Regions from separate parts of the Vagococcus sp. WN80Y genome, predicted to be linked through region 2. Evidence: a T-box and tRNA genes for the amino acid it is inferred to sense, from the RefSeq annotation. Region 2 holds a T-box; the other holds one or more tRNA genes.
The links. The T-box of region 2 lies ahead of leuS (leucine--tRNA ligase). A T-box ahead of a tRNA ligase gene usually reads a tRNA of that ligase, here a tRNA-Leu.
Positions count from the first base shown of each region.

Region 1: it has a tRNA-Leu gene. The T-box ahead of leuS (leucine--tRNA ligase) is inferred to sense a tRNA for this amino acid. The anticodon was not compared.

Region 1 covers NZ_JCAQHY010000007.1:1,574-17,862, reverse strand. The annotation lists gene AC5KOD_RS01615 (sensor histidine kinase) at 1-342, opposite strand, end outside; gene AC5KOD_RS01610 (YesL family protein) at 345-974, opposite strand; gene AC5KOD_RS01605 (ABC transporter substrate-binding protein) at 1,281-2,594, shown strand; gene AC5KOD_RS01600 (carbohydrate ABC transporter permease) at 2,611-3,522, shown strand; gene AC5KOD_RS01595 (carbohydrate ABC transporter permease) at 3,526-4,362, shown strand; gene bglB (beta-galactosidase BglB) at 4,394-5,506, shown strand; gene AC5KOD_RS01585 (beta-galactosidase) at 5,618-8,263, shown strand; gene AC5KOD_RS01580 (sugar phosphate isomerase/epimerase family protein) at 8,268-9,104, shown strand; gene AC5KOD_RS01575 (ABC transporter ATP-binding protein) at 9,280-10,194, shown strand; gene AC5KOD_RS01570 (DUF2705 family protein) at 10,194-11,291, shown strand; tRNA gene AC5KOD_RS01565 (tRNA-Leu) at 11,419-11,502, shown strand; T-box leader at 12,548-12,819, shown strand; gene metE (5-methyltetrahydropteroyltriglutamate--homocysteine S-methyltransferase) at 12,912-15,203, shown strand; gene AC5KOD_RS01555 (bifunctional homocysteine S-methyltransferase/methylenetetrahydrofolate reductase) at 15,225-16,289, shown strand, end outside.
Region 2 covers NZ_JCAQHY010000126.1:3,955-20,243, forward strand. The annotation lists gene AC5KOD_RS05905 (ATP-binding cassette domain-containing protein) at 1-345, opposite strand, end outside; gene sdaAB (L-serine ammonia-lyase, iron-sulfur-dependent subunit beta) at 537-1,202, shown strand; gene sdaAA (L-serine ammonia-lyase, iron-sulfur-dependent, subunit alpha) at 1,224-2,090, shown strand; gene AC5KOD_RS05920 (alpha/beta fold hydrolase) at 2,195-3,052, opposite strand; gene AC5KOD_RS05925 (alpha/beta hydrolase) at 3,109-3,975, opposite strand; gene nusG (transcription termination/antitermination protein NusG) at 4,130-4,672, opposite strand; gene AC5KOD_RS05935 (dicarboxylate/amino acid:cation symporter) at 4,927-6,186, shown strand; gene secE (preprotein translocase subunit SecE) at 6,205-6,375, opposite strand; gene rpmG (50S ribosomal protein L33) at 6,396-6,548, opposite strand; gene cbpA (cyclic di-AMP binding protein CbpA) at 6,724-7,377, shown strand; gene pepV (dipeptidase PepV) at 7,423-8,835, opposite strand; gene AC5KOD_RS05960 (pseudouridine synthase) at 8,933-9,664, opposite strand; gene AC5KOD_RS05965 (putative polysaccharide biosynthesis protein) at 9,742-11,388, opposite strand; gene leuS (leucine--tRNA ligase) at 11,887-14,301, opposite strand; T-box leader at 14,492-14,700, opposite strand; gene AC5KOD_RS05975 (LysM peptidoglycan-binding domain-containing protein) at 14,759-16,289, opposite strand, start outside.

The sequences.
Region 1 (16,289 bases), on a different contig from region 2:
TACTAATGCATTGATAGTTAATTGAAGCTCCTGTTTCAATCTAATTTTTTCACTGTGATTATTATCAGGATTATTTGTTTGTTGTAGACTGGTTTGTAAGGAATCATTGCCGATTAATTTGTACGAAAATGTTTCAATCGCTTCAAAATGTTCATAGAGATTGGCACTTGCAAAGGTAATTTTTTCTTGGTTACTTTCATATATTTGCCTGGAATAGATGACCCAAAAAATAATATTAATCACTAATAAAACAATTAAAGAAATACCTCCAATAAAAAAGACAGCTAACTTAATTTTTTTGCTAAATGAGAGCGTGTGAGTCTGTTTCGCTAATCGAGTCACTGTTATCCCTCATTTACTAGAGATGGAAATTTTTTTCGAACGGTTTTAATCGTTTCTTGATAAATGGCGAACCCAACGAGAAAAGGTAGCGAGGCTCCAAATAGTAGTGGTAAAGCCGATTTTAGTGTCAAAACTAATAAGCAGCCGAAAAAACTTAAAATTAAAGCAGTACTCTTTCCTGGAAAGCGGAAGGTCAGAAATAAGGCTAATTTGATAATTGACATTAAAGAATAGGACGGAAATTTGATTAAATTGAATAAACTAAAGAGATAGATCAAAACAAGAACAGTTGCTAAACTTAGATAGATTGCTCTAATTACTAAATTAGCTGGTAGATAGACGACACAAATTCGATAATTAATCAAAATGAGACCACTTAAAAGAGAAAAAAGTAGTTGCAGATGATTGCTTCTTTTGAAGTTATGACGATAATCATAGAAGAATTCTTTAAAAGTTGTCGGTTCCTTGGTGTTAAGGTAACGTTGACTTGCATTCAATACTGCACAAGTTGCAGGGGCGATTCCAACTATTATTAGTCCACATAATGTAAAGAATAGCCAGAGCAAATTGAGGGATACAATAAAGCTAATAAGTGAAAAAAGTGACATTAAGCCGTTTTTTATAGTAGTCATGATGAAACTCTCCTTCAATAGTGATTGTAAGCGATTGTAAAATTAGAATAACACATAAAAAATCGATTTACCAACGGGCAATTTGTTTAATTTTATTCAAAATTACTAATATTTCTAAAGAAAATAGCGTTATAAACTTTGATTTGATCGCATTTGTATAGAATATAAAAAAAGCAAAGAATAAAATTATCAAAATAAGATATCCGAAATTTGAATGTTTTTATCTGTTTTTTACATTCCAGAATAGGTAGAGATGACATAGAATAAAGTTGTAAGCGATAACAGTTAAAAGGAGAATAAAGGCATATGAAAAAATTAGGTAAGTTATTAATCACCACATTATTATTAACAAGTATCTTAACAGCATGTGGCACCAAGAAAGAAGACAGTACAGAATCGAAAGATGGTAAAAAGAAAGTGTCGTTTGTTTGGTGGGGAGCAGAGGTTAGACATGAAAAATATATCAAAGCGATTGAGTTATTTGAAGAGGAGAATCCAGATATTGACATAGAATTTGAATATTCAGCTTGGGACGATTATTGGAAAAAGCTAGCGACTAAATCGGCTGCTGGAGAGCTCCCTGATGTGATGCAAATGGATGCAGCTTATGTTGCCCAATACGGTGTTAAAAATCAATTAGCCGATTTGGCAGATTTTGTAAAAAAGGATGGTGGCATTGGGATTGAAGACATCGATGAAAGCTTAATTGATACCGCTCGTTTAAATGATAAACTGTTTGCGATTGCCCCGAGTATGAACGCTATGTCTGTGATTGTTAATCAAGAATTACTAGATAAGGCGGGGGTTAAATTTGATTATAGCAACTGGGGGTTCGCCGACTTAGCCAAAGGTGTAAGTGATGTTCACAGCAAAACTGCTAGTTACGGATGGATTGATGTCTCAGACAACTCTGTTTTGTTGCAATATTACTTAAGAACTAAAGGGGAAGAACTTTACGAGTATGGTAAAGATGACAAGCCAAAATTGGCCTTTTCAAAAGAAAACTTTGTTGATTTTATGACAACTATTCAAAAATTAGCTAAAGAAGGAGCTTTGCCAACAGCAGAAGTCGTCAATAATCTTAAAAGTTTTGATGAGAATCCCTTCTCGTTAGGTGAAGCGGGCTTATTGCAGTCATGGACAAATCAATACGTGACGTATCAGGAATCAGCAGGAGACGATGTTAAGTTTAATTTAGAGTTACCGTATGATGCAAAAGAAACGGGAGCGTTGTATTACCGTCCGACATTCTACTATTCGATGGCTCAAACGTCGAAAGTTAAAGATGAGGCAGCTAAATTTATCGATTTTATTGTTAATGATGAAAAAGCGGCTAAAATCATCGGGACTGAGCGAGGCATTCCATCAAATAATAAAAATAAAGAGTTATTGTATCCAGACATGTCTGATACAGAAAAGAGAACGGCCGATTATTTAACGGAAGTAGCTGATATTGTGGGAGAGGCTTCACCTGTTCCGCCAATTGGCTATTCAGAATTAAATAACCACTTTAAAGATTTATATGCTGAGATTACTTACGACACGATGACTCCTGCTGAAGCCTACGATAGTTTTGTAGAAAAAGCAGAGGAAATTTTTTCAGAAAATTATACTGACTAAGGAATAGGGTGAAAAAATGAAGTTCTTTAAAAAAATGTCCAGTGACCGTCAGGATCTAGTTTCAGGTTATCTGTTTATTTCGCCTTTTATTATTGGGTTTCTCATGTTTATAGTTGTACCTATGGGAATTTCATTATTTATGGCCTTTCAAAATTACGACATGCTAACAGAAGCAAAGTTTATTGGATTAGATAACTTTAAAAAAATATTTTTTGATGATCCAAAATTTAGACAATCATTAAGTGTGACCGTCCGCTATGTTATCATGGCTGTTCCACTTCGGTTAATGATGGCATTAGCGGTTGCGATGCTCATTAATCGACCATCAAAATTATCAGGCGTTTACCGTGTGCTATTCTACATCCCATCAGTAATTGGTGGGAGTGTAGCTGTCTCAATTATGTGGCGTAATATTTTTGGAGACGCTGGTTTAATAAATGGTCTGTTAAATTCAATAGGATTAGAGTCAATCTACTTTTTCAAAAATCCAACGACGGCGTTATTAACGTTGATTTTACTGGCCGGTTGGCAATTTGGCTCTTCGATGCTAGTCTTTTTATCAGGGCTAAAAAATATTCCGATAGATTATTATGAAGCGGCACAGATTGATGGTGCAAGTAAGATCCGCCAATTTTTCAGTATAACTTTACCTTGCTTGACTCCCATTATATTTTTTAATCTGGTCATGCAAACTATTCAATCATTCTTGACCTTTACACCTGCCTACATTATTTCTAACGGAACTGGCGCGCCGCGAAATGGGACTTTAGTGTATTCACTATACGTCTATCAAAAAGCCTTTGCTGACTTTAAGATGGGCTATGCTTCGGCACTCGCTTGGATTTTATTAGTGATTGTTGGGCTCGTTACGCTGCTGCTATTTGCAACATCTAAGTTTTGGGTATTTTCAGAATCAGAGGAGGTGTAAGGAATGGAGAAGACAAAAAGTAGAAATTACATTGTTGATGGGATTATTTTAGTCGTCGCAATTTTATTGCTATACCCGGTTTTTTGGTTAATTTTTAGTTCGTTCAAGCCAAATGGTGACATCTTTAAAACGGCGACTGAATTGTTTCCAAGGGAATGGACGGTGGCTAACTTTATTACTGGTTTTGAGGGGATAGCTGGCATTAAATTTTGGCAATATATTTTCAATTCCTTGCGAATTGCGATCATTGCAACAATTGGTGCAGTCTGTTCTTCAGCTGTTATTTCATATGGCTTTGGCCGAATTAGATTTAAAGGAAAGGGGTTTTGGTTTGCCTGTGTGTTAGTGACAATGATGCTACCAGCAGAAATAATCATGGTGCCTCAGTATTTATGGTTTAATAAACTTAACTGGGTTAATACCTTATTTCCAGTAACTGTTCCATCATTTTTTGGTCAAGCTTTCTTCATCTTTTTAATGGTTCAATTTATTCGTGGCTTGCCAGTTGAACTAGATGAGGCAGCTAAAATGGATGGCTGTGGTCGTGTTGGAATCTTTTTCAGAGTAATTTTACCCTTGATAAAACCGTCATTAGCAACCTCAGCAATTTTTTCTTTTTATTGGAAATGGGAAGAATTGATTGGACCGATGCTGTATTTGACTAAACCTGAAAAATACACGGTATCAATCGCACTTAAACAATTTTTAGATTCATCAAGTAGTTCCAATTGGGGCGCAATGTTTGCCATGTCAGTCATCTCCTTGATTCCGGTTATTATTATTTTCTTCATGTTTCAAAAGTATATCGTTGAAGGCATCAGCACGACTGGCTTAAAATAAGTCAGTTTGCGCCAAGAAAGAGGAATGAGTTATGAAAAGAGATCATAATACAGTAGAGCATGCGGTAGAACGTAGTGAAATAATTGATCATATTCACAAAATGATGGGAAATTTAACGACTATCAAAGATAGTGGAGAGTTTTTAATTCATTTTAAAGAGCGGGTTGTGGATGATAAAAGCTGGAATGTTTGGAATTGGCCTCAGGGTGTTGGGCTTTATGGGATTTTTAAATACTACCAATTAACCAGCGATCCTCAAGCTCTAAAGATTGTTACGGATTGGTTTGAAAACCAATTGGAGATAGGGGCTCCACCTAAAAATATAAACACAATGGCACCATTATTGACGATGGCTTTTTTATACGAAGAAACTAGTGATCAGCGATTGCTACCGTATCTTGAAACATGGGCTGACTGGGCAATGAATGAATTACCTAAAACAAGAGAAGGTGGTTTTGAACATCTGACTTATGGCCCTGAAAATGTTCAACAGCTTTGGGATGATACGTTAATGATGACAGTTTTGCCTTTGGCTAAGATTGGTGTTTTGCTAAAGGAAGAGCGCTATATTGAAGAAGCCAAGAGGCAATTTATGCTTCATATTAAGTACCTAGTTGATTGTCAGACGGGGCTTTGGTATCATGGCTGGACATTTGAGGGGAATCATCATTATGCTGAAGCCTTGTGGGGGAGAGGGAATTGTTGGGTAACAATTGCTATTCCTGAGATTATTGATATTTTGGCCTTGCCAGAAGGAGATGGACTTCGCAACTTTTTAGTTGAAACCCTGAGCTCACAAATTGAGACTTTAGTCGAGTATCAAAAGGAGAGTGGCTTATGGTCTACCTTAATTTTAGAGCCAACTTCATATGAGGAATCATCATGTACGGCGGGATTTGCCTACGGAATTTTTAAAGCGGTCCGCAAAGGGTATATTAAACCAGAACTGAAAGCATCTGCTGAAAAAGCCATTCGTGCTTTGTGCCAGCAAATAAGTGAAGAGGGGGAGGTCCAAAATGTGTCTGTAGGAACTGGAATGGGACAAGATTTGGATTATTACCGGACTATCCCAATTACAGCGATGCCATATGGTCAATCTTTAGTAGTCTTAGCTTTTTCGGAATATTTATATGACTTTATTTAGTCACTTTACTTAAAGTGAGTTTTATAGCAATGAAAAGATGATGTGGCATTTTTGTCTCATCATTTTTTCTGGTTAAGGTGAGAAAATATGACTAATTTAGGAGGGAAACAAGTGAAAATTTTATTAGCAGGTGATTCTACGGTTGCGGACTACCCTGATTCACAAGTACCAATGACTGGTTGGGGACAGAGCTTAAAGCAGATATTATATCCAAAGGCCAAGTGGCAGATTATTAATTTTGCTAAGTGTGGGGCGACAACAAAATCGTTTATTTCAGAAGGGATTTGGGCGCGTTTATTAGCTGAGTTAGACCAAGGAGATGTGGTCTTAATTCAATTTGGACACAACGATCAAAAGAATGATAGTGGTGTTACACCTAATGACTTTTACCATTATCTAAAGAAGATGGTTAATCAAGTGTCTCAGTTAGGCGCCCAAGCTATTTTGTGTACACCGCTCGAGAGACGGTCGTTTCAAGAGGGAGAGTTTGTCAAAACATTGGATCAAGAAGCTCGAATCGTTAAACGAGTTGCGGCTGATACGATGACAAAAGTGATTGATTTGAATAGTTATAGTTTTTTACTTTATCAGTTGACTTCATGGTCAGAGGTTAAGGGATATTTTCTCCATCTTGGTGTAGATGAGTGGCCAAACTATCCATTGGGATTAGTAGATGATACCCATCTATCAGCGACTGGAGCAATAAAAATAGCAACCTATATTGCTAATCGTTTAAGCTCTTTACTTGATGAAACAGATTTCTTTGATGAGTACTATTATGGCGCCTGCATGTACCCCGAAGTGATTAGTCGTGAGACATTGGAGACAGATATCAACCATATGAAACGAATTGGCATGAATTTTGCCAGAATTGGTGAATTCATATGGAGCCAGTTAGAACCTAAAGAAGGCGAGTATGATTTACGTTTTTTGGAGGAGACTCTGGCTCTTTATCAAGCACAACAAATTAAGGTGGTGGTAGGAATTCCAACGCCAACACCACCGAGATGGTTAACACGAGACTATCCTGAGAGTCGTCTTAAAAATCAAGATGGTACTTATATGGCCCATGGTTCTCGTCAACATACCTGCACAAATAACCCTTATTTTCGTATGAAGGCATATCAGTTGGCTAAAAAGGTGGCTAAAGTTGCAGAGGCTTACGAGACTGTGATCGGTATTCAGCTGGATAATGAATTTAAGTGTCATGTGGATCTTTGTTATTGTGAGGCGTGTCAGGAAAGCTGGCAAAGTTGGTTAACTCAGAAGTATCAACAAGTCTCTAGTTTAAACCAAGCGTGGGGAACCGTTATTTGGAGTGAGAGATATGAGTCTTTTGAAGAAGTTGTCTTGCCAACTATCACGCCGTTTATCCATAATTCAAGTTTAATGACTGCTTTTCGGCGGTTCACAGCTTCGTCATTGAATGAATTTACTCATGGCTTATGTCACGCGATTCGAACAGAGACAGATAAACCAATCACGCATAATACTGCACTAGGCTTTAATTTGGATAATCAGGAGCTTTTTTCTGAGTTGGATGTAACGGCATTTGATACTTATGCCCCCACTCATACAGGTTATTCATTGAACCTAGATTTGTGGCGCAATCTAAAGGAGTCACCTGACATGCTACTGCTTGAAACGTCTACCTCGCATGCAGGACATTTAGAAATGTATCTTGATCCTCATCCACCCCAGTATTTACAAAATGAGGTTTTCATTGGTTTTGCTGCGGGGCTAAAGGCTTTTACATATTGGCATTTTCGGGGGCATTGCTTTGGAGTTGAACAGCCTCATAGTACGATCGTTACGGCGTGGGGCGAGCCTGATCTAGGGTATCAGGACGTAGTAGAATCAGGGAAATTGCTTGAAACATTAAGACCTTTTTTAAGTGAGACGGACATTGGTAAAGCTAAAATTGCGTTACTTTACTCAGATGAAGCTAAGCGATTTTATCACACTGAAACAGGGGGTAATTATGACTATAGAACCTTGATTACGGATTACTATAGTTCGATTAGGGGACAAGGCATAATGTTAGAGGTGATTCAAGAAACCGCTGATTTGTCGCAGTTTAACTTGGTCTTGATTCCATATTTACGATACATGTCGCCCAGTTTAGAAGCGAGCTTACAAGTTTTTGTAGAAGCAGGCGGGAAAGTAATCTTGGGGCCGATGACAGGAGACCGAACACAGGAACATGCTATGTCTGATCGGCATGGTTTGGGTAAATTGGGAGAATGGCTTGGATTAACTCAAGTGAATCAATTCAGCTGTCAAAGGATGTCAATTGTTGCGGAGTATCAGAGCGAATCAGTTTCGTTACACGGCTTAATTACTACTTTCGAAGTGGCGCAAGATGATCAAGCTTTGAGTGTGGTGACGTCTGATTTGGCTAAAGGAAAAGCCGTAGTATCTAAAAAACAAATGAAGAATGGGCAAGTGCTGTATGTCGGTGCTCAGTCGGAAAAGCTCGTTGCTAGTAAATGGTGGGATAATTTTATTCAAGCAGAAATTGCTTTATATGATGCAACTCATCATTTTTTGACAGTTAGTCCAGGAATTATTAATTATCAGCGAGAAAATCATCAGCGAGTTGATTTCTATTTGGCTAATATGACAGGAGAGGTTTGTGAGTATTCTCTTAGTCAAACTGCTCTGAATTTATTAACAAAACAAACTATGAGTGGCAATCAGATTTTACCAGCTTACGGTAGAGTAATTGTATCATTTTCAAAAGAGAGAGGGAGTTGATCGAATGTTGTCAATTGGAGTACGCGGTCACGATGTATCTGGCCAAAAAACGATAGAAGAGCTGGCACTGTCTCTTCAAAGGAAGCAAATTAATTATGTGCAATTTGCTTTTAACATGTCTTTTCCAGAACTGGTGACACCATTGTCAAAATTAACTTCGGGCTTAGCGGTTGCTGTTCGTCGAACTTTTAGAGAGAGGGACGTAACAATTGGGATATTAAGTTGCTATATTAATATGATTCATCCCGATTTGGTTCAAAGAGAGGAGGCTTTGGCTCGTTTTGAAACATATCTAAGTTTTGCAGGGTGCTTTGGGTCGCCTTTGGTTGCAACTGAAACGGGTTGCGTTCATTCGACGATTCGTTATACAACTGAAAACTATACGGAAGAAGCATTTCAACTGGTGGTTCAATCTGTGTCTCGCCTCACACAGATGGCCGAAAAATATGGAACGTTAGTAGGCATTGAACCTGGAATCAATCACCCTATTTATTCACCGGACAAGACACAAGCGTTAATTGAGGCGGTTGATTCTCCCAATTTAAAAATTATTTTAGACCCGACCAACTTGATAACCGCTAAAAGCTATTTAGAGCAAAAAGACTTGATAAAAAAATCATTTGATTTATTTGGCCCTAAAATTGATGCGATTCATTTGAAGGATTTTATTGTATCAGAAGGTCAAATCGTTCCTGTCGCTTTTGGACATGGCGTGATGGATATTGACTGGTTTTTAGCTTTTTTAAGGGAACAGAAACCGGGAATTATCGTTATCTTGGAAGAAACTAAGGACGATTTTATTGAAGAAGCCGTTAGTTTTTTTAATCGCGTTACTAGATAATAAAAAAGAAATCAGCCTCAATGTGAGAGCTGATTTCTTTTTTTAGAGGGCTAGTCAGTCTTAAGGATGAGTGATTAAGAAGAATTTTTAAGTCTTAAGAGGGAGTCTTAAATTAATTTTTTAACGTATACTGGGCTTATAATCAAGTAAGAGAGTATTGAGCAGGAGGAGAATTATGGGAAAATCTGTGCTACAGATAAAAAATTTGTCAAAGAATGTTGGTAAAAAATCGATTGTACGAAACATTAATTTTGATGTTTATCAAGGAGAGGTCTTTGGATTATTAGGTCCAAATGGTGCGGGGAAAACGACCATTATACGGGCAATTGTCAGCCTTATTAGACGTTCATCGGGAACAGTTATGATTAATGGGGTAGATGTCAGTGTTGATTTTAAAGGGACAATCAATGAAGTGGGCGCAATTATTGAAAATCCTGAATTCTATATGTATTTATCAGGGTGGGCTAATCTTCAGCAGTTTGCAAGAATGAGCCGCAAGTCAATTACAGATGAGCGGATGAAAGAAATTGTTGAGCGCGTTAAATTAACAGAGGCAATCAATCAAAAGGTTAAAACCTATTCGTTAGGGATGCGTCAACGTTTGGGATTAGCTCAGGCGTTGCTGCATAAACCTGCTATTTTAATTTTAGATGAACCGACAAATGGACTGGATCCACAAGGGATGGCTGAATTTCGAGAAATAATTCGTGAAGTGTCTGCTCAGGGGACGGCTGTTTTGATTTCGAGTCATTTACTGAGTGAAATTCAACAAATAACAGATCGTTTTGCTATTATTGAAAAGGGGGAATTGACTCATATTGAAACGATGACGGAGATGGTCGACGAGGCTAGTACGAAGTATCTGTTTAAAGTGGAAGATGCGGTATCTGCTCAGGCAGTTCTTGTTAACATCGAGGTTGAGTCAGAAGTGAGAGAGCCTCAAGTCCTTGAGGTGATTATAAGCGAAGAGGAAGTACCAATGGTGATTGATGAATTAGTTAGAAATGAGCAAGCTATCTTTGCTGTATCTGCTAAATCCGCCTCTCTGGAAGAGCGATTCTTTGAGCTTACGAAAGGAGGATCACTATAATGATAGCATTGATAAAAAATGAACTGGTTAAATTATTTGGACGTAAAGCTAGTTGGATCATGCAAATTGTATTGGTACTTTGTATGTTTGGTATGGCGTTTATTATAGTGAAAAGTAATGACTCTATGAAGAGTTATTATCAGCAGTCGAATGAATCTTATGAATTTAAGGGTGGGATGACTGCTTATGAAAAAAAGGATGGTTCAATTATTAGCCAACAAGAATTGTGGAACAGTGAGCAGGCTGAAAATGAAGAACTTAAAGAAGTATCGTTGTCATTAGAAAAAACAATCACGACTCTTGAAAAAAATTTAGAAACGTATCAATCTCAACCTAAAAAGTATAATAAAGAATTAATTAAGCTAACAAAAAAAGAATTGGCTTATTATCAAGCGTATCAAAAGAAAGGTCAGGTACCTGCTGATCCTCAAAAAGGAACAACGGGAGCCCAATTTTTTAGTAGCTATGGTCAAATATACATTTTAGGAACGTTGTTTGCTGTCATCATTGCTAGTATGATTATTGCAACGGAGTTTTCTGGTGGCACTATAAAATTATTGTTAATTCGACCTTATAGTCGTATGCAAATCCTGTGGTCAAAATATATTGTGACGATTTTCTATGGCTTGCTAACGTCGGTTGTTATGGCTGCTTCAGCCTTTGCTTTTTCATTCATGCTACCAAGTCAGTCGTTGACTGTACCGCTTTCGGCTGAGATGGGGGCAAAAACTGCAATTACAATTGCTAGTCAGCTTTTTGGAAGCAACTTGCTATTGATGATCTTGTACATTACAATTGCATTCTTTTTTTCAGCGGTCATTCGCTCACAAGCATTGGCTGTTGGGGTCGGGATGGGGATCTTGTTCTCTGGTAGTATTTTAGGTCAAGTTTTGCCAAGTTTGATCGAGAAGTACAATTGGTTGAAATGGATCTTATTCAATTTATTAGGATTGAATAATCAAGTTTTGGATGTGAATTATTTAGCGGGTGGAAATTTAAGTATTACGGCAACTGTCGTAGGGATTATCATCTATATTGTCCTAATTTTTAGTGCAACATTAGCAATCTTTAATAAGCGAGATGTGGCTCTTTCTTAAAAGGAGAGTCAGTTGAATTGAGAAATAGTCAGTGTGTTGGCTGACTATTTCTCAATTTTTATGTTGTTGACAAAAGTAACAGGGCCCCTTATAATAAATCAGGTAACTGCTTTCTTAGTTATGATTAGCGGTTGTGGCGGAACGGCAGACGCACTACCTTGAGGGGGTAGCGAGGGCAACCCTCGTGTGAGTTCAAATCTCATCAACCGCATAATATTAATCACACCATCATAGAGCTAGACTGTTGTCTCTCTTATGCTGGTGTTTTTGATAAACAAAAGGACTCGTCTGTCATATTTATCTATATGCTATTTATTAGGATAAAAATAGGTTTACGGTTGATAGTAATAGGCTTGTCTCTCTGATTATCTAAAGTTATTGGCAGAATATTAGGAATCTTGGACAATGACCATTCTTTTTATTGTGAGTAAAAAGAAATAATGGTAGCGTGTACAATTAGTGGGGAAACTGTGGTACACTGGACTAAATAGTAGGATTATGGGGTTGGCTAATCTTTATCAGTTACCTGGGTAGTTATATGATAGGATCAGTTCAGTTAATGAATGAATTCCTTAAGAGGAGCTTATTTTTAAATGATAAAAAAACGAGTGGTGTCACGCGTGGTGTGACAAATGGATAGAAGAAAATTAGTAATTATAAGAGTTAGAGAGTTAAGTCAAAGCCTGATCTAAAAGTAATTGAGACATGTAAAAGGGGAGAGATGGGTAATAATTACAACTATTTCCTTTATTCAAAAGTGAACTAAAAAAACGAGTAGTGTCACGAGTGGTGTGACAAACGAATAGAAGAAAATTAGTAATTATAAGAGTTTAGGTAAGGCCCAATCTAAAAGTAATAGAGACTTGTAAAAGGGGAGAGATAGGTGATAATTACAGCTATCATCCAGATTCAAAAATGAACTAAAAAAACGAGTGGTGTCACGCGTGGTGTGACTTTGGGATAAAAAAGGTAGTTGAAAGAAAATAATAGTTGGTTCAAGTAACTTCTTGGTGTGATAAGTCAAGAGGCTTTTTTTATTGAGCTTAAATAGGGAGTTATGATGATTGTCAAGAGATTAAGAGTTGATAATAATGGGTGCTTGTAATTTTAGCATCAAAAAAGTTAAGTTGATAGGTAAATCAGATTGATTGTTATCTCTGTTTTAGATAACAAAATCTTTTTTTATAAAAATGTTGACAAGTGTTTTTTAGTCTGCTAATATGATGAATAAGTTAAATTGATATTAAAAAATAATGAGAAAAACGTTGATGAGAAAAGTAAATTGTGATGAAAGTTTTACAGAGAGTCCTGTTAGGTGAAAGAGGACAGCCAACACACAGTTGAAAATGGTCTTTGAGTTGCTTGAGTGAGCAGATAGCTGTGAATTCAAGATGGGAACGCCCATTATAGCGTCAGAGTATGCGATAGATAAGTGAGACTATCAAGTACTTGGAGAGGCAAAATCAGTGATGATTTTGCAAACAAGGTGGTACCACGTTGGTTTGTTTATCAAACTCCCGTCCTTGAATAAGTGCAGCTAGCAGACTTATTCAAGGATGGGAGTTTTTTTTGTAAAAAAGTTAAGGCATTGATAGTGATAATAAAATGAAAAGGATGATGATGATGACAGCAGTAAAAAGTTCGAATTTAGGATACCCACGTTTAGGAGAAAAAAGAGAATGGAAACGCGCCTTAGAACGCTATTGGAGTGGTCAAAGTAGTCGCGAGGAGCTATTGTCAACGACTAAAGCATTACGTTTAGATTCTCTAAAAAAACAGCAAATTAAAGGGATTGATTTGATTCCTGTCGCAGATTTTTCTTTGTATGACCATATTTTAGATACAAGTGTAGCGTTTAATGTGATTCCAGAACGGTTTCAAAAGACAGAGAGCGACTCGTTGACAACATACTTTGATATTGCTCGTGGAAACGACTTGGGAGTCGCATCAGAAATGACTAAGTGGTTTAATACCAATTATCATTATATTGTGCCAGAACTAGGGAATGTTAGGCCAGAATTAAGGGATAATCGTTGGTTAAGCTATTATTTAGAAGCGAAAGAGGCGTTAGGGATTGATGGGAAACCAGTAATTGTTGGACCGATAACTTATTTAAAATTAGGTAAAGGCTACGAGCCTGCTCAATTTGATGAGCTACTTGATCAATTTATTCCAGTTTATCAACAGGTTCTAAAGGAGCTTGCAGAAGTAGGTGTTAAATGGGTCCAAATCGATGAGCCCTATTTAGTAACTGAGGTATCTAAGGAAGATTTAGGGCGCTATCAAACAACTTATCAACGATTAAGTGAAGCGGCTCCAGAATTAAATATTGAATTGCAATCTTATTTCGAAAGTGTTGACGAGCTACAAACAATAGTGTCGTTACCTGTTGCCGCCATTGGCCTAGATTTTGTTCATGATCAAGGTGAGACATTGGCTCAATTAAAAGAAGTTGGTTTTCCGAAAGATAAAATTTTGGCGGCAGGACTTATTGATGCACGAAATGTCTGGGCGAGTGACCTAACTAAGAAATTAGCCACAGTGAAGGAACTATTAACTTTAGTCAGTCCTGAGCAGTTATGGCTACAGCCTTCAAATAGTTTACTTCATGTTCCAATAACCAAAGCTAATGAGACAAAGCTTGACTCTGTTCTATTAGGAGGTCTGGCATTTGCTGATGAAAAACTATCAGAATTAGCGATTTTAACAAAAGCAGTGAATCAAGGGAAAGAGGCTGTGCGAGATGAATTGAGTACTAATCAGCAAGCCTTGACCGCATTAAATGATTCGCCTGATCGAAATAACTCAGAGGTTAAAGCAGCAATTGCTGGGTTGGCTGAACTAAACAACGAACGCCGATCACCATTTTCCGAACGGATTAAGGCGCAAAAGGCATGGTTAAATCTGCCATTATTACCAACCACGACAATCGGTAGTTTTCCGCAGTCACCAGAGGTACGTCAAAAACGGGCTGCTTGGCTGAAAGGGGACGTGTCTCAAAAAGATTACGAGACGTTTATTGAAAGTGAGATAGCACGTTGGATTGCTATTCAGGAAGAGTTAGATATTGACGTGCTCGTTCATGGTGAGTTTGAACGAACTGACATGGTTGAGTATTTTGGTCAAAAGTTGGCAGGTTTTCAAGCCACGACTTTCGGCTGGGTTCAATCTTATGGATCACGAGCAGTTCGTCCACCGTTGGTCTATGGTGATGTGGCATTTATTGAGCCGATTACAGTTAAGGAAAGTGTCTATGCTCAATCGTTGACCACGCGTCCAGTTAAAGGAATGTTGACCGCTCCGGTAACGATAATCAATTGGTCCTTTGTTCGTGACGATGTACCAAAAACGGTGGTAGGCAATCAAATTGGTTTAGCGCTTAGGAAAGAAGTTGAGGCGCTAGAAGCGGCAGGGATTAACATTATTCAAGTAGATGAGCCAGCTTTACGAGAGGGCCTTCCTTTGAAACGGTCGCGTTGGGAAGCCTACTTGGATGCGGCGGTTTATTCATTTAAATTGACGACCACTTCTGTTGCTAATGAGACGCAAATACATACTCACATGTGTTATGCCGAGTTTGACGATGTGATTGAGACGATTAATGCGCTAGATGCAGATGTGATTTCCATTGAAGCCTCACGTAGTCATGGCGAAATCATTTCGACTTTTGAGCAGCATACCTACGATAAAGAGATTGGTCTAGGGATTTATGATATTCATAGTCCACGGGTCCCGAGTTTGGAGGAACTATTAGGAAATATTAGACGTCCGTTACAGGTTATTCCTGTTGAACAATTTTGGATTAATCCTGATTGTGGGCTGAAAACGCGGAAAGAACCAGAAACGATTGCGGCCTTGGCTAAACTAGTTGAAGCAACTAAAATTGTTCGACAAGAGTATCAAGTTAACTAAAGGGAAAGTTGGTGACCCATCATGGGATTGAAAGAGGCATTAGGCTCAAAATTATTAATAGCAGACGGCGCAATGGGCACTATGCTTTACCAGTACGGGATTGATCGCTCTCAGGAAGAGTTAAATTTGTCTCATCCAGAGGCGATTAGGGCGATTCATCAAGCGTATATCGAGGCTGGCGCTGACATTATTCAAACCAACACTTATGGAGCTAACTACCTTAAGTTAGCTCGTTATGGGTTAGAAGATCAGGTTCAAGAAATTAATGAAGCGGCAGTGATGATTGCACGTGAAGCTGTAGCGGAGACTGATACTTTTGTAATCGGGACGATTGGTGGCATACGAGGAGCGATTGATGCGAAGATAAATCAACCTTCTTTAACGGAAATCGTTCGCGGATTTAAGGAACAGTTATACAGTTTATTAGTAGCTCAAGTCGACGGAATTTTGTTAGAAACCTATTATGATTTAGAGGAATTAAAGACTGTTTTAGCTATAGCGCGTCAGGCAACGACTCTCCCGATTATCACTAATGTGACTTTACATGAAGTTGGCTATTTGCAAAATGGTCAAACGTTGGCGTCTGCTTTGGATGAATTAGCTGAATTAGGAGCAGATGTCGTCGGGATAAATTGTCATTTAGGGCCTCATTTTATGGCTAAAAGTTTTGAATCTGTCCCGATTCATAGTTCTGTCATTTTAGGGGCGTTTCCTAATGCAAGTTTTCCAGCTCTTCAAGACGGAAAAATTGTCTATGAGAATGAGGTCGATTATTTTCAAGGGTTTGGTGAACTGTTTAGGCAGGAAGGTCTTGGGTTGATTGGTGGTTGCTGTGGAACGACGCCGGAGCACATTGCTGCTTACCGTAAAGGTCTGACGGATTTGAGCCTTATAAAAAATAAAGAGGTTATTCCTTTGGCTGATATTGCTTTAAAGCAGCAATCTGAAAGACAGAGGCCCCGTTTAGTTGAGCAACTGGAACGAGAATATACGGTTATTGTTGAATTAGCACCGCCTCGAACATTAAATACGACGACTTTTTTCAAAGGGGCTGTGAAACTTAAGAAGGCTGGTGTTGATGCTCTC
Region 2 (16,289 bases):
AATCCCAAAGCTTTCGCTCAACTCTTGCACTCTCTGCTTACCTTCTTTTAATTGATCGATAGCAACTAATTGCTCAAAAAAAGCCTGTGGCGTTATCAAACTATCAGGAAAATCCGAAGCCACGTACCCTATTTTAAGAGGCCGACAGTGAGTCACATCGCCAGCTGTCGTAGGGGACATTTGTCCAATTAATTTCAACAACGTACTTTTTCCACAACCATTTTGTCCTAGTAATGCGATGGCATCGCCTTGATGGATTTCTAAGTTGACCTCTTTTAAAATAGCCTGCTTGCGATAACTCTTTGAAACGTTCGTCAATTTTATTTGTAGCGAGTTTTTTTCCATACACACTCTCCTCTCTACCACTGATTTTATTTATAATTTTAACATAAAATAACAAGGTACAACTTTCACAAATTATCTCTGCAATAATATGGCACAATTCTCATAGTTTAACGCCACTCTCTAATTTTTTTCTTCTATAATTTGTGTTACTATTATCGTAGATAAATTTAACGTTAAAGGAGATTTTAATCATGGTATCGCAATTTAAAAGTGTCTTTGATATTATCGGACCTGTTATGATTGGGCCAAGTAGTTCGCACACCGCTGGCGCGGCTCGCATCGGAAAAATTGTCCGCAATATTTTCGGTGAACTGCCTGATCAAGTTGATATTCTACTCTACGAATCCTTTGCCAAAACTTACCGAGGTCACGGAACAGATATTGCATTGGTTGGCGGATTACTTGGAATGGAGCCAAACGATGAACGTTTAGCTGACTCTTTAAAGCTAGCCCATGAAGCTGGTATCGAAGTCGCTTTCGTTCCTAAAAAAGAAAAAGCAGAACATCCAAATCAAGTCACTATGAAAGTCAAAAAAGGCGAGCGTTCTATGAGCGTTACCGGTATTTCTATCGGCGGCGGTAACATCCAAATTTCCGAATTAAATGGCTTTCGTATTAATTTGAGTATGGGAATCCCCACATTCATTGTCGTCCATCAAGATTTGCCAGGTTTAATCGCGAAAGTCACACAGATCTTTGAACAACAAAATATCAATATCGGCACGATGACTGTTACCCGCGAAGCTAAAGGCGATAAAGCGATTATGATTATTGAAGTTGATGAGCGAGACATTGGTGACAGTCTTGAGCAGTTAAAGGCCATCACCCACGTTCACAACGTTTCATTCTTTAAGTAGAAGAAGAAAGTAGGGAGTGCTATGTTTCAATCAATTGACGAGTTAGTTAAGTTAGGCAATGAATGGGGCTCTGTAGCTGAGGCCATGATTCAAGAAGAAATGGCGGCTTTTGGCGCCTCTCGTGACGAAATCATTGCTCATATGCATCAAAATAAAGAAGTTATGCTTCAATCAATTGAACAAGGAGTAGCGGGCGTCACCTCTGTCACCAAATTAACCGGTGGCGATGCAAAACGTATGAATGATTACCTTGCCACAGGAAAATTTCTAAGTGGAGATACCATCTTGCGAGCAGTTAGAAACGCCATCGCAGTAAACGAAGTTAACGCCAAAATGGGGCTCATTTGCGCTAATCCCACTGCAGGAAGTGCTGGTGTAGCTGCTGGTGTTCTTGGTTCTGCCATCGAGGATTTAAAACTAACGGAAGAACAACAAACAAACTTTTTATTTACAGCTGGAGCTTTTGGGTTAGTCATCGCCAATAATGCTTCGATCAGCGGTGCAGCTGGCGGCTGTCAAGCAGAAATTGGTTCTGCTAGCGCTATGGCTAGCGCAGCTTTAGTTGAAGCGGCAGGTGGCACGCCTGATCAAGCAGCTCAAGCTGTTGCGATTACACTTAAAAACATGATGGGCTTAATCTGCGACCCTGTTGCAGGACTTGTAGAAGTTCCCTGTGTTAAACGAAACGCTTTAGGTGCAAGCCAAGCTTATATTTCAGCTGATATGGCCTTAGCAGGTATTAGAAGTGTTATTCCCCCCGATGAAGTAGTCATCGCAATGGGTAAAGTTGGTAGACAAATGCCAAGCATCTTCAAAGAAACAGCTGAGGGCGGTTTAGCCGACACACCAACAGGCCGGCGAATCGCGCAAGAATTGTTTAATGATTAACAACAAGAGAACAGTCTTTTCTTTGGACGCACATTCACCCTCTCCATTCGTGAAACAAATGGAGAGGGTAAGACTTTTGTCCCACCCCCTCTAATCTTAGTATATTAGTCTTTCCATAAAAATTCTGCTACCAATTTATCAACCTTGCGATTTTCATGAAGAGCACTGTGCTGAGCCGTCTTACCATCTACTTTAATAAATTCATAAGGCAACTGATATTTTTCAAACAAATAATTCATCGCCGCCACACTGGCCACTGGAACTGTTCCATCACTACCATTGTCCCCCTCAATATCGCCAGCAATATTCAAATAAGGAACGTTCTGAGGGAAATTACTGAAATTATCATCGTACTCAACAAATCTTGGCGCTGGTACTTGTGGCCCGTTCTTAGCAATTTCTGCCAACTCTTGCTCATCTTCATTAAAATCATTAAAAGGCGAACCAATCGTTACCACTTTGTGAATCATTACATCAGACCCTTCAGCCCCAAAATTAGCCAAATATCGCATGATACTCACACCACCCATAGAATGCCCTAATAGATTGACCTTTTTTGTTTGGTGTGTGTCACTAAGATAATTTAAAACTCTCTGAATCCATTCAGCTTGTTGCCACTCTTGATTCGTATTATCTTCAAAAATCACTTGAATCAATGGATTCCCCTCAGAGCTCCACTTTCCATCCTCTACAATTTCACCATCAGGGCTAATGGTTAATGTGACCGAACGCTCTGCATACTCGTTTCGCGTCAATCGTTGAACCATACCACTAAAAGTTAATAAATTACCTTTATACCCATGAAAAAGCAGTGTTGGAATATTACTTTTTTTCATTACTTCTTCTGTCTTACTTGGTTTCACTTGTACTTCTGGTTGCTTCTTTTTAGCTGTGCACGCGACTAAAACCACTCCGCAGACAAGTCCTAACAGTACTAACGTTTTAACGGTCTTCCCCTTCATTTCAGCACTTCCTCTTCTAATAGTATTGATTGCTACCGTTTTTTCATCTCAGATTTTTACGATTCCCACAAGAATTGTGCCACCAAACGATCAACTTGCTTATTTTCATGTAATAAGCTGTGCTGAGCCTTGACCCCCACTATTACTTTCTCTTGATAACTGGCAACTCTCTCTTTAACTAAAAATTGCAAAGCTCTAGCACTATCAGTACTAACTGCTCCATCACTTCTACTACCATTTTTTAAATCCCCATATATATTAATTATTTGTAGCTCTTCAGGAATATTCCTTCGATACGTATTAAAATATCGATACGTATCATAATAATTAACAGGACCATCCACAGCCAAATCGTACGCTGTTCTTCCGGAAGCATGGACAATTTCTCCATTAAAAGGAGCGCCAACTACCACCAATTTCCGAATTGTTGGCACATGAGGATCATTACTATTATCAACTATATAACGTAACCCTGCCACACCGCCCATGGAATGTCCCATAATATCTACTTGGTTGATGCCTAGCCGTTTTTGCAACATCTCCAAAACCATCTTTATCCATGTTCCTTGTTGCCACTCAGGCGGATCTCCTTCTTTAAAAATCACCTGGATTAACGGCCATCTAAGATAGTCATGCTTTCTCCACTGTCCAGTTAACAATAAGTCACCAGACTTAGAGACCTCTACATCAAAAGCTTTGTATGCAATCCCCAGCTTAGTCCAACGATCAATCATCCCACCCAATGACCGCCGAGTGCCATTAGTTCCATGAATTAATAGTGTGGGGATCAACGAGTCATGACAATGATCGATTGAGACATCTTTAAACGACGCGCGTTTTTTCATTGAGTGATAGCCTTTATGAATCAATAAGAGGGAACCACTAAGTATAAGCCCCTTTCGTAACCAATCAGTTTGCTTCATCGCCACACACTCCTTCTCTCTAAGGATAGCAAACTTCTATTTATTTCACTATCATTTACAGTCTACTGAAGGATTATTTAGCAAAATTTTAACTTAACTAACCTTTTATATCAAAAAAGCCACTTACCAATTTAACGGTAAGCAGCTTTCACACTTATATTTTATCAATCTGTTCAAAGTCAAGCTCTGTTGAGGTTTCACGACCAAACATATCAATATTAACTTTAAGTTTTTGACGTTCTAAATCAATTTCAGAAATTTCACCTGTTAAACCAGAGAAAGCTCCTTCGATAATCGTAACCACTTCGCCAACTTCCACATCCAATTCTTTATGACGCTTGCTTAAGCCAAGTTTACGTAAAATATGCTCAATTTCTTCATTCAACAATGGCGCTGGTTTACTTCCGGCACCATGAGAGCCGACGAAGCCAGTTACACCAGGTGTATTACGAACGACATACCAAGAATCATCTGTCATAACCATTTCCACCAATACATATCCAGGGAAAGTTTTTTTCATGTTTACTTTCTCTTTGCCATTCTTCACTTCACGTTCTTCTTCTTCAGGAACAACCACGCGAAAAATAAAATCTTCCATCCCCATGCTTTGTGCACGTGACTCGATGTTCGCTTTTACTTTGTTTTCATAGCCAGAATACGTATGCAACACATACCATTGTCTTTCAAATGTTTCCATTCCTAGCATCCTACTTTCTTGTAAAATAAAAAAACTTCAGTACTATCCGAAGTTTTTTCTCTTCAACAATTATAGCACTATTTCCGCTAATTAGCTAGCTGCATACTAGCAATAACTTAAATTAGACCCTAAAAAATTGAGTAACTTGAGGCGCTATCAAAAAAAGCAAGTTATTCGCTTGTATATGTGATACTATTTGTTATGACAGAATAAACGCGTTTCAATAATAAGTGCTAATTTTGAGGAGGATGTCTATGTCACGACTATTTAAACAATACGCCACAACCATTCTTTTATTGACAGGTATTATAATGGGCGGTATCGGCGGACTTATTTTCGGCGAAAAAACGGTACTTGTCAAACCTCTAGGGGATCTCTTTTTAAACCTAATGTTTATGATTTTAGTTCCATTAGTCTTTTTTAGTATTTCTTCAGCCATTGCCAACATGACTGAAATGAAGCGATTGGGCAAAATAATCGGGGCAACTTTTCTCGTATTTTTTGGCACTGGTTTTATTTCAGCTGTTATCGGCTATTTAGGCGTCTTAATAATGGACCCGCTAAAAAACATTGATCCCACAAGCCTTGAAAGCTTAATGACACCCACAGCACAAGGGGAAGCTAGTCTGATTCCGCCACTACAAAAATTGGTTGAAACCTTCACGGTATCTGACTTTCAAGAGCTGTTATCCAAAAATAATATGCTCGCTCTAATCGTCTTCTCTTTACTAATCGGTATCGGCACCTCGCTTGCTGGCACATCTGGAGCACCATTTGCTAAATTCCTCAGCTCAGCAAACGAGGTCATGATGAAAGTTGTCTCTGTCATTATGATTTACGCGCCAATCGGCTTAGGCTGTTTCTTTGCCACTGCCATTGGTAGCCTAGGTTCGCAAATGATTACTGGCTATGCCCGTATCATGCTACTCTATCTATTAGTCACAGTGGTCTACTTTTTTGGCATCATGTCTTGTTATGCTTTTATCGCAGGAGGCCGACTTGGATTAAAACAATTTTGGCGTCATATTCCACAACCTGCTATTACGGCAATCGCAACAAGCTCTTCAGCCGCTTGTATTCCCATTAATTTAACTAGCACCAAACAAATGGGGGTTCCTGCTGATATTGCTGAAACAGTGATTCCTTTAGGCGCCAACACTCATAAAGACGGATCAGTTATTGGCGGTATTTTAAAAATTGCTTTTCTTTTTAGCCTCTTTGAAAAAAGCATCACCTCACCACAGAATATGGTTATGATTATTTTAGGTGCTTTTCTCGTCGGTATGGTGATGGGTGCCATCCCAGGTGGCGGTATGGTCGCCGAAACAGTCATCATCACCCTGTTCGGCTTTCCAATGGAAGCACTGCCCCTTATCTTAATTATCAGTACTATTATCGATATCCCTGCAACCTTGCTAAACTCTTCTGGCAATACCGTCTCAGCAATGTTAGTTGCTCGAATTGTAGAAGGTAAAAATTGGCTTGCAGCATACAAAAACACCTCAAACTCATAGCAGTTTGAGGTGTTTACTTTATACAAATAGATTGATAATTGTTTTAATCCCAAAGTCAACGACTGCAAAAAAGATAGCGAATAAAATCGTTGTTTGAATCACTGTAGAAACATCTTTACGTAGCTGTTTACCTGTCGGCCACGTTACAATTTTCATTTCATCACGAACACTTGCTAAAAATTTAAACATTTTTTCTAACCTCCAACCTCTTACTTAGTTTCTCTGTGCAATGTATGCTTTTGACAATATTTACAAAACTTTTTAATTTCCAAACGTTCAGTGCGCTGTCCTTCATTGACAGCTTTAGAATAGTTACGAGAACCACAAACTGAACAGGCAAGAGACAATTTCTTTGTTGCCACTGTTCATTTCCTCCATTCTATCTATTCTTTTACTAATCTACATTAACACCATTTTCTATACATGTCAATGTCTATCTCTCTTCTTACAGGCCGTTTAACTGAGCTTTTCCTAGGGCTTTTGACGTTTCTATGGTAAGATAATAATAACAAAGCACTCATAATTGGAGGTTGTATTATGCTTATCAAACAAGTTTGCATTCGCAAACGTGATCTAACAACAGTTGACGAAGCCTGTACTCTTGAAAATGCACTAAACATCTTGGAAGAGTCTGGTTATCGATGTGTTCCTATTCTGGATGAATCAGGAAAAATTTTCCGTGGAAATATCTATAAAATGCATATTTACCGCCATAAAGCGAATGGTGGAGACATGCAGTTACCTGTGACCCATTTACTTAAAAATGCAACAAAATTCATTTATTTAAATTCATCCTTCTTCAAGATTTTCTTTACAATTAAAGAACTACCATACATTGCTGTTCTGAATGAAAATAATCATTTCTATGGTATTTTAACCCACAGCAAATTATTAAATATTTTAGCTCAATCTTGGAATGTTAAAGAAGGTCGTTATGTGCTTACAGTTGCCTCAATTGGTCGCCGTGGTGACTTAGCTGCCATCTCAAAGATCATCTCTAAACACTCGGCCATCACTAGCTGCATTACTTTAGATGTGGGGCAAGATGAGTTCATTCGTCGGATGCTCTTCACCTTACCAGCTGATACAGATGAAGTAACTTTAAACACGGTTATAGAGCAGTTAGAACGGAAAGATTATAAAGTAGTCGAAGTTGAAGATTTACAAAAGGCAGCTGAATTAAATAACTAAAAAATCAAAAAGAGCTATGACCTACGTCACGGCTCTTTTTTATGCTTATTTAATTAATGAATAGATCGCATCTGCATAAATAACTGTCGCTTTTACGATATCATCGACTGCCATAAATTCATTAGCTTGATGCATGGTATCAACACTATCTGGGAACATGGCACCATAAGCAACTCCACGCTCTAAGAGGCGTCCAAAAGTACCACCACCAATTACTTTTTCCGCACCTTTTAGACCTGTATGCTTTTCATAAACAGCCAACAAAGTCTTAACCAATGGATCATCGGCAGGAACATAATGAGGAACTTGACCACGAGCTTCAGAGTCGATTCTAACTTTAGCTCCTAACTTCTCACCAATAGTTGCCTCCAGTCCATCATGAGTCACCCCTTTAGGGAAACGAATGTTCAAGGTTACTTTATTCCCCTCAGACGCATCCGCTTGAAAATTAAAGATTCCTGGATTCATCGTCAACTCGCCCATTACTTCATCCGTATGTGCAATTTCTAAGGCCACTCCCCGTGAATTTTCATGCAGATAATTAGCAATCGCGTCTACAAATGTTTGAGCATCACCACCAAGAGCAAAGCCTGCTAAGAAAACAGCCATATAAGTCCCGCCATTAATTCCTGACTCTGGGCTAGCTCCATGAGCTGACTTCCCTTTAACCATTAAAGTCACTGTTGTACCACTTATCTCAACATTGCCAGAAACAGGTGATTTTTCGACGAAATCAATAAAACGTGCTTCCATCTTTGCTGCTTCTTCCACAGTCAAAACATCAATAACAGCTGTAGCAGATTCAGGTACCATATTTGGACGTAAGCCTGATTCAAAGCTGACCAAACGATAATCTCCCTCATTCGTTCCGCCTACATTAACATTGATGTTAGCCATCCCCTTTTCACCATTAATAATTGGGAATTCCGCATCTGGAGCAAAACCAAAATCAGGCTTTTCTTCAACTTCCAAATAGCGATTCATACAGCTCCAGCCGCTTTCTTCATCCGTTCCAATAATAAAGCGAACTCGCTTAGAAATAGGTAATTCTAACTCCTTAATAATTTTTAATGCATAGTAAGCTGCGACACTTGGTCCTTTATCATCACTTGAACCTCGAGCGTATAGTTTACCATCACGTATTTCTGGTTTAAAAGGATCAGTTTCCCATCCCGTACCAACTGGAACCACATCAACATGACCAAAGATTCCCATTGTTTCATCACCAGCACCATACTCCAAATGACCAGCCAAGTTATCAATATTTTTAGTAATAAAACCATCGCGCTCACCGATCTCTAAAAAGCGCAGTAATGCCGCTTTAGGTCCCGGACCAACAGGGGCATCTGGTGTTGCCTTATCATCTTCTCTAACACTAGGAATACTTAACAAATCAACTAAATCTTTAAATAAATCGTCTTTTCGAGCCTCTACTTCTTTTTTCCAATCAATTGTCATTTTATCCACTCCTCATTGAAACCGTAATTGTTTGACCACTTTCTTTATCATATCATTTTTGCTCAAAAAAAGCTTGATGAAACAGCTCACTCTCATCCTATTCTTCTATCTCCTTGATACCCAAAAGCACCAATTCATGTTCTTTTAGTAATCGGTACTCACCTGAAGCTAAAGAGTCATCCAAGATTAATCCACCCATTACCTCTCGGTGCAATCTCGTCACCTGTTTCCCAACAGCTTCAAACATTCGTTTAACCTGATGGTATTTACCTTCTGTAATAGTCACTCGAATTTCTGAGGTTTGATTATCTAGAGCCACTGACACTATCTCCAACTTTGCGGGCAGACAAGTCTCACCGCCCGAAATAGTCAGCCCATCAGCAAAGGCTTGACAGTCCTCAGCCGTTACAACTCCCCTAATTTCAGCAAAATATCGCTTTGAGACATGCTTTTTGGGTGACAACACATTGTGGCTAAATACGCCATCATTTGTAATAATTAATAAACCAGTTGTATCCTTATCCAGACGTCCGACTGGAAACAAATCCTCTCGATAATCTTTCTTCGATAACAAATCTAAAACAGTCCGATGGCTCGGGTCTTCTGTAGCCGATATGACACCCATTGGCTTATGAAGGATATAATAGAAAAGGGCTTGATAAGTAACCAACACACCATTAACTACAACCTCATCAGCAAGCTCATCAACTGCCTGTTTCCCATCTTTTACGCGCATACCATTAACCAGTACCTCATTCTTCTTAAGTAACTGCTTGACTTCCTTACGGCTACCAAACCCTGTATGACTTAAAAACTTATCCAATCTCATGCTGTCATTACCTCCTAAAAAAGAGGGGGGACATAAGTCCCGCCCTCTTGATTTTTAACACGCTCTCCCTCGCCAAATTAAAGAGGTTTTATTTTCAAACGACGACGAATTCCTGCTACTCGTTCGCCCAATAGTTTATCAGCTAATTTGAGTTTCAATGCCAGATAGCCATAAACTCCTCCACCGATCGCCGCTACGAGAATGACAATAACAAATGACTGCATCTTACTAGTTGGGCTCATTACTACATAAAGTAAAACACGTGCTAACCAAGCCGCTATAGCCATTACGATACTCAGTAAGGTCATTAATAATGTCCGTCTAGCAGTTAAACTAACATTAAATTTCGTAATTTTACGAATCTCTCGTGTTGTTAGGTAAGATGCTACGATGAAGCTAACACCTGTTGATAATAATGGACCGTACACACCAAATGCCCAAATAAAGGGATACTGTAAGACGACTTTCACTATGAAACCTATTCCCAGATAAATCATCGCTTTCTTATTTTCGTAAAGGCCTTGAAGTGTTGTGGAGACAAGCATGTAGTACCCTAAAATAATCCCCACATAACAAGCTTCAACCAATACTGACGTTCCTAGTACATCATGTTCATAAAAAAGTGTGTTTAATGGCTCTGCTAAAATAACCATCCCAACTGTTGCAGGAATCATCACAAAAAAGAATAACTGAAAGTTATCACTAACCAATTTTGCAACTCCTTTACGATTTTTCATCGTAAAAGCCTCTGTTACAAGAGGCAAGCTCGTTACTGATAACGACGTTGCAATCGAAATTGTAATCATGGTTAATTTGTCTGGATTCGCACTAAACAAAGTAAACAATTCCTTAACCTGTGTATCAGTAAAATTTGTCAGACTATGCATAATACGCTCAAATGTATACTGGTCGAAAATCTTAAAAATAGTGATTGCTGACCCGATGACGATAAACGGAAAAGCTTCAATCATCATATCTTTTAATAAATCATTTGTAGCAATTTTCAATTCATTGTTACTATTTGCTTCTAATTCTTTTAACGTGCCTGAGTAACGTTGATAGAACCATAAAAGAGCTGCAATAGCCGCAAGCATTCCTATAAAAGCTGCAAAAGTTGAGTGAGTTACCGCTTTAACATAATCGCCGCTTCCCGTTTTCATAATAATATACGTAGCCAAAAGCATATAAAACACTCGTGCAAACTGCTCAACTATCTGAGAAACAGCCGATGGCATCATGTCATGATACCCCTGGAAAAAGCCACGGATAACACTCATACAAGGAAATACTAATAGTGCCACACTTAATGCCTTCATAACAGGAATCAAATCTCTATCACCCGCAGATAAAACATTTGCGGCAAAAAACATTATTCCAGCAAATGCGATACCTAAGCCAGCCATCAGCATCATTGACTTTTGAAATAACTTCTTACTCAAGCCATATTCATTTAATGAGTTATAATGAGAAATTTGTTTCGCTATTGCCCCTGGAATCCCAGCAGTTGCTATCATTAAAAACAAGGCATATATGTTGTATCCTTTAGTAAATAGGTTATTAGCAATCTTAGCATTTTCACCCATCCAAGCATACCAAGGAATAATATAAATAGCCCCCATCAATCTAGAGATAACACTACCAGCTGTCATCCAGATTGAACCACGAACCATTTTTTGTTTTGATTCAATATCCTTTTGTTCAAAATTCTCATTTGGAATTTGCATTAATCATGTCCAACTTTCTCACAATTCTAGTCTCTCAATTAAAAATAGTCACTCTCACACTTGTATGACCCATTTTACCAAATTAATTATTATTCGTTAAGAGCAATCAAATGATTTTCACATTTAACGTATTAAATTCACCACTTGGAATCGTTTCAACAAATAACATACCTATAATAATTACATTATAAGCTAAACTCACAAAAAAAACTATGGGAAAAATCTTCTCAACAGTTCTATTATACGTGAAAATGACAAGGAAATATAGAGCTGTTACAAAAGCTTCTAAAGTTTATTAACAATTTAAGAAAAATGTGACCAAATTAAATAGCATAAAGAATGAAGTTGAAACATAAATTTTGATAGCCCTTATTTTTTAAGAAATAAACACAACAAACAACATTCAGTGACTGCCCTTTTGAAACACATTTATCCCATGAACCAAGAAAAGGGCGAGACTTTTTTGTCTCACCCTTTTCCTTCCCGCTCATCAACTATTTAATTGGCTACAATATTAACCAATTTATTCGGAATAACAACAACTTTACGGATCTTCTTCCCTTCTAGCTGTTCCTTAATCAGATCATTAGCCATCGCTAACCGTTCCAATTCTTCCTTTTCAGTATCCCGCGCAATCATCACCTTCGCTCGGACTTTTCCATTGACTTGAATCACTATTTCGATCTCATCTTCTATTAATTCCGCCTCATCGTATGTCGGCCACTGAACATAAGTCAAACTATCCTTATGCCCAGTAATCTCCCATAATTCTTCACTGATATGCGGCGCAATCGGTGCTAACAATTGGATAAACCCTTCTACATAATCGTAAGGGAGAACCTCTTGCTTATTAGCTTCATTGATGAAAACCATCAATTGAGAAATCCCAGTATTGAAGCGTAAATTTTCATAATCTTCCGTCACCTTTTTAACCGTTTGATGGTAAACTTTTGTCAACTTCCCATCATTAAATGTTGTAATGCGATCACGCATTTTTGATTCTTCATCAACTACCAAACGCCAGACACGATCCAAGAATTTACGACTTCCTTCTAAACCATTTTCACTCCAAGCGATGGCAGCATCAAGTGGTCCCATAAACATCTCGTACATTCGAAGAGTATCTGCTCCGTATTTCGCGACAACTTCATCAGGATTAACCACATTACCTTTAGATTTTGACATCTTTTCATTGTTACTACCAAGAATCATTCCTTGGTTATACAATTTTTGGAATGGCTCTTTTGTTTCAACAATCCCAATATCATAAAGAAACTTATGCCAGAATCGAGCATATAGCAAGTGCAGAACAGCATGTTCTGCTCCACCAATATAAATATCAACTGGCATCCATTCCTTAAGCTTTTCTGGGCTAGCAATTGCCTCCTTATTATGAGGATCAATGAAACGCAAGTAATACCATGAACTACCTGCCCATTGCGGCATTGTATTCGTTTCACGACGCCCTTTCATTCCTGTTTCTGGATGAACGACATTAACCCATTCATCGATATTAGCAAGTGGTGACTCGCCTGTGCCACTAGGATGAATATCGGTCGTTACAGGCAATTTAAGTGGTAAGTCTTCCACTGGCACAGCGGTTGTTGTGCCATCTTCCCAATGAATAATTGGAATTGGCTCACCCCAATAGCGCTGTCGAGAGAATAACCAATCACGAAGGCGATAGCTAATTTCTTTTTTGCCGACGCCTTCTGCTTCTATCCAATCATTGGCTTTTGCAATTGCCTCTTCTTTATTTAGACCATTAAGGAAATCAGAATTAATATGTGGGCCATCTCCAACAAAAACCTCTTTAGAAATATCCCCACCCTCAACAACGGGTACAATCTCTAAATCAAATTGTTTGGCAAATTCATAATCTCGTGGATCATGGGCGGGTACAGCCATAATTGCCCCAGTTCCATACGTAGACAACACATAATCTGAAATCCAAATTGGAATCTCTTTACCATTAACGGGATTAATAGCATACGCACCTGTGAAGACTCCCGTTTTATCTTTTGCCAAATCAGTTCTTGCTAGCTCAGACTTTTTGCCGGCCTCTTCAATATAATCCGTCACAGCAACAATTTGTTCCGCCGTAGTAATCTCTTGTACTAAAGGCAATTCAGGTGCCAAAACAGCATAAGTGACCCCAAATAAAGTATCCGGGCGTGTTGTAAACACACTAAATTCTTTATCAGAATTCGCCACTTTAAATGTAACATTAGCTCCTTCAGAACGACCAATCCAATTTTTTTGCATCTCTTTAATACTATCTGGCCACTCGACTTCTTCCAAATCATCAATCAAACGATCCGCATATTCAGTAATTCTTAGCATCCACTGCTTCATCGGAACACGATAGACAGGATGATCACCACGCTCAGACTTCCCATCAATCACTTCCTCGTTTGCCAAAACCGTCCCTAAAGCTGGACACCAGTTAACTGGAACCTCTGCTTCATAAGCCAATCCACGTTCAAACATTTGTACAAATATCCACTGAGTCCATTTATAGTAATGAGGATCTGTTGTATTAATCTCGCGGTTCCAATCATAACTAAAACCAAGTGAATTGATTTGACGACGAAATACTTCAATATTTTTTTGAGTAAACTCTGCTGGATCATTCCCCGTATCAAGTGCATACTGCTCAGCGGGTAAACCAAAGGCATCCCAGCCCATCGGATGAAGCACATTATATCCTTGGCTTCGTTTCATTCTAGAAAGAATATCTGTTGCTGTATATCCCTCTGGATGACCAACATGAAGCCCTTGCCCAGATGGATAAGGAAACATATCAAGTGCATAAAATTTTTCCTTTTCTGTATCTTCAGTTGTATTGAACGTGTTGTGCATTGCCCAATATTTTTGCCATTTTTTTTCAATTGTCTTGTGTTGATAGGACATCTTTTTTCCTCCACTCATAATTCACAGTTAAAACTGTTCGTATTTCTTTTACTATAAACTACTAAAATCATTGCGACCCACACTACTTCAGCGTTAAATAAAAACAGTTCACGAATTTCAACCTGCCCCAAAAAGCATTCTTACTTTCTTAAAAGACAAAAAAATCCTACAAAAGCAGACTAAGCTACTTTTATAGGACGTTGTTTATTACGTGGTACCACCTAATTTTATTTAAATGATGTCATTTAAATCTCTAGCATGCTAACGGATGCGCCCCGATTTAGCCTTTTCAACTAAATGACTCAAAGGTAAGTTCAAAAGCATCTCAGACACATTTCCACCAACCATGTGCTCTCTTAAACTGTTATGCTCTTTACTACTCCTCATCATTGTCTTACTGACCTTATACTAACAAATTCCTACTGATTCTGCAAGTAAGACTTACTTCCTTTTACGACTATTTCACACGTAAGACCTGCCCGATATAAATAGAATCACTTTTCAAATTGTTCCAAGAAATTAATTGCTTAACAGTCACACGATTCTTTTCAGCAATTGACCATAACGTATCACCTGAAACCACTTTATGATTTTTACTTGCTACTGTGCCTGAATTACCTGCTCCGCTTCCTTTAACAACTAATTTTTGTCCCACATAGATAGTGTCACTGGTTAAATTATTCCATGATTTTAAATTAGCCACACTAATACCATGACGACTCGCAATACCTGTTAAGGTATCACCTGAAACCACACTGTACGAACCTGTCGTCGCGGTGTTAGTTGTATTAGAGTTACTTGAAGAATTACTAGCCGCTCCTTTTACACTTAACTTTTGTCCGACATAGATCAGATCACTCGTCAAATTGTTCCACGCTTTGACATTTGCGACTGTAGTATTGTATTTTCTCGCAATACTCGACAGTGTGTCACCTGAAACAACTGTATATGAGGAGTTATTTGATGATACTTTGTTGCCTGAGTTGGTCGTATTATTAGAACCACTATTCCCTTTAACACTAAGCTTCTGTCCCACGTAAATTAAATCACTCGTCAAATTATTCCACGACTTAAGATTTGCAACCGTCACTCCATATTTTCTCGCAATACTTGAAAGTGTATCACCAGAAGCAATTGTATGTGTGGTTCCTGTATTCGGAGAGGTTGTATTACTACCCGTATTACCTGTATTATTACCACCTGTCGACCCTTTTACGTTAAGCTTTTGGCCGACATAGATTAAATCACTTGATAAATTATTCCACGACTTAAGATTTGCAACCGTCACTCCATATTTTCTTGCAATGCTTGAAAGTGTGTCACCTGAGACAATTGTGTATGTTGAGCCTGTACTTGGCGCCGTTGTATTGCCACCGGTATTACCTGAGTTATTACCACCTGTCGACCCTTTAACTTTGAGGCTCTGACCGACATAAATCAGGTCACTTGATAAACTGTTCCACGACTTAAGATTCGCAACAGTCACACCATAACGTCTAGCAATCGCGGACAAGGTATCTCCTGATGCAACAGTATGAGTATCACTTGTAGTTGGCGGGGTTGTATTACCGCCGGTGTTACCACCTGTACTGCCACCATTTCCTGTATCTGACGCTTTAACAACTAAACTTTGACCAACATAAATTGTATCACTAGTTAGCTTGTTCCATGATTTGAGGTTTGCTACGGTCACACCGTGCTTTCTCGCAATACCAAACAACGTATCACCTGAGACAACAGTGTACGTTCCCGTACTAGGCGTGGTTACATTACTGCCACCGGTATTTCCACCCGTATTGCCGCCAGCATTCCCGTTATTTCCATTATTGCCAGTCCCACTCCCTGGCGTATCAAAACGAGTCAAGTTATTATTTTCAATAATTTTATTCAATTTACCCGCATAGCCTGGATCAGTCGCGTAGCGGCCTGTTAGCCAAGCAGTCGCATCACGGTAAGAGTTAGTATTACTTTTCCAAGCGCCACTATAA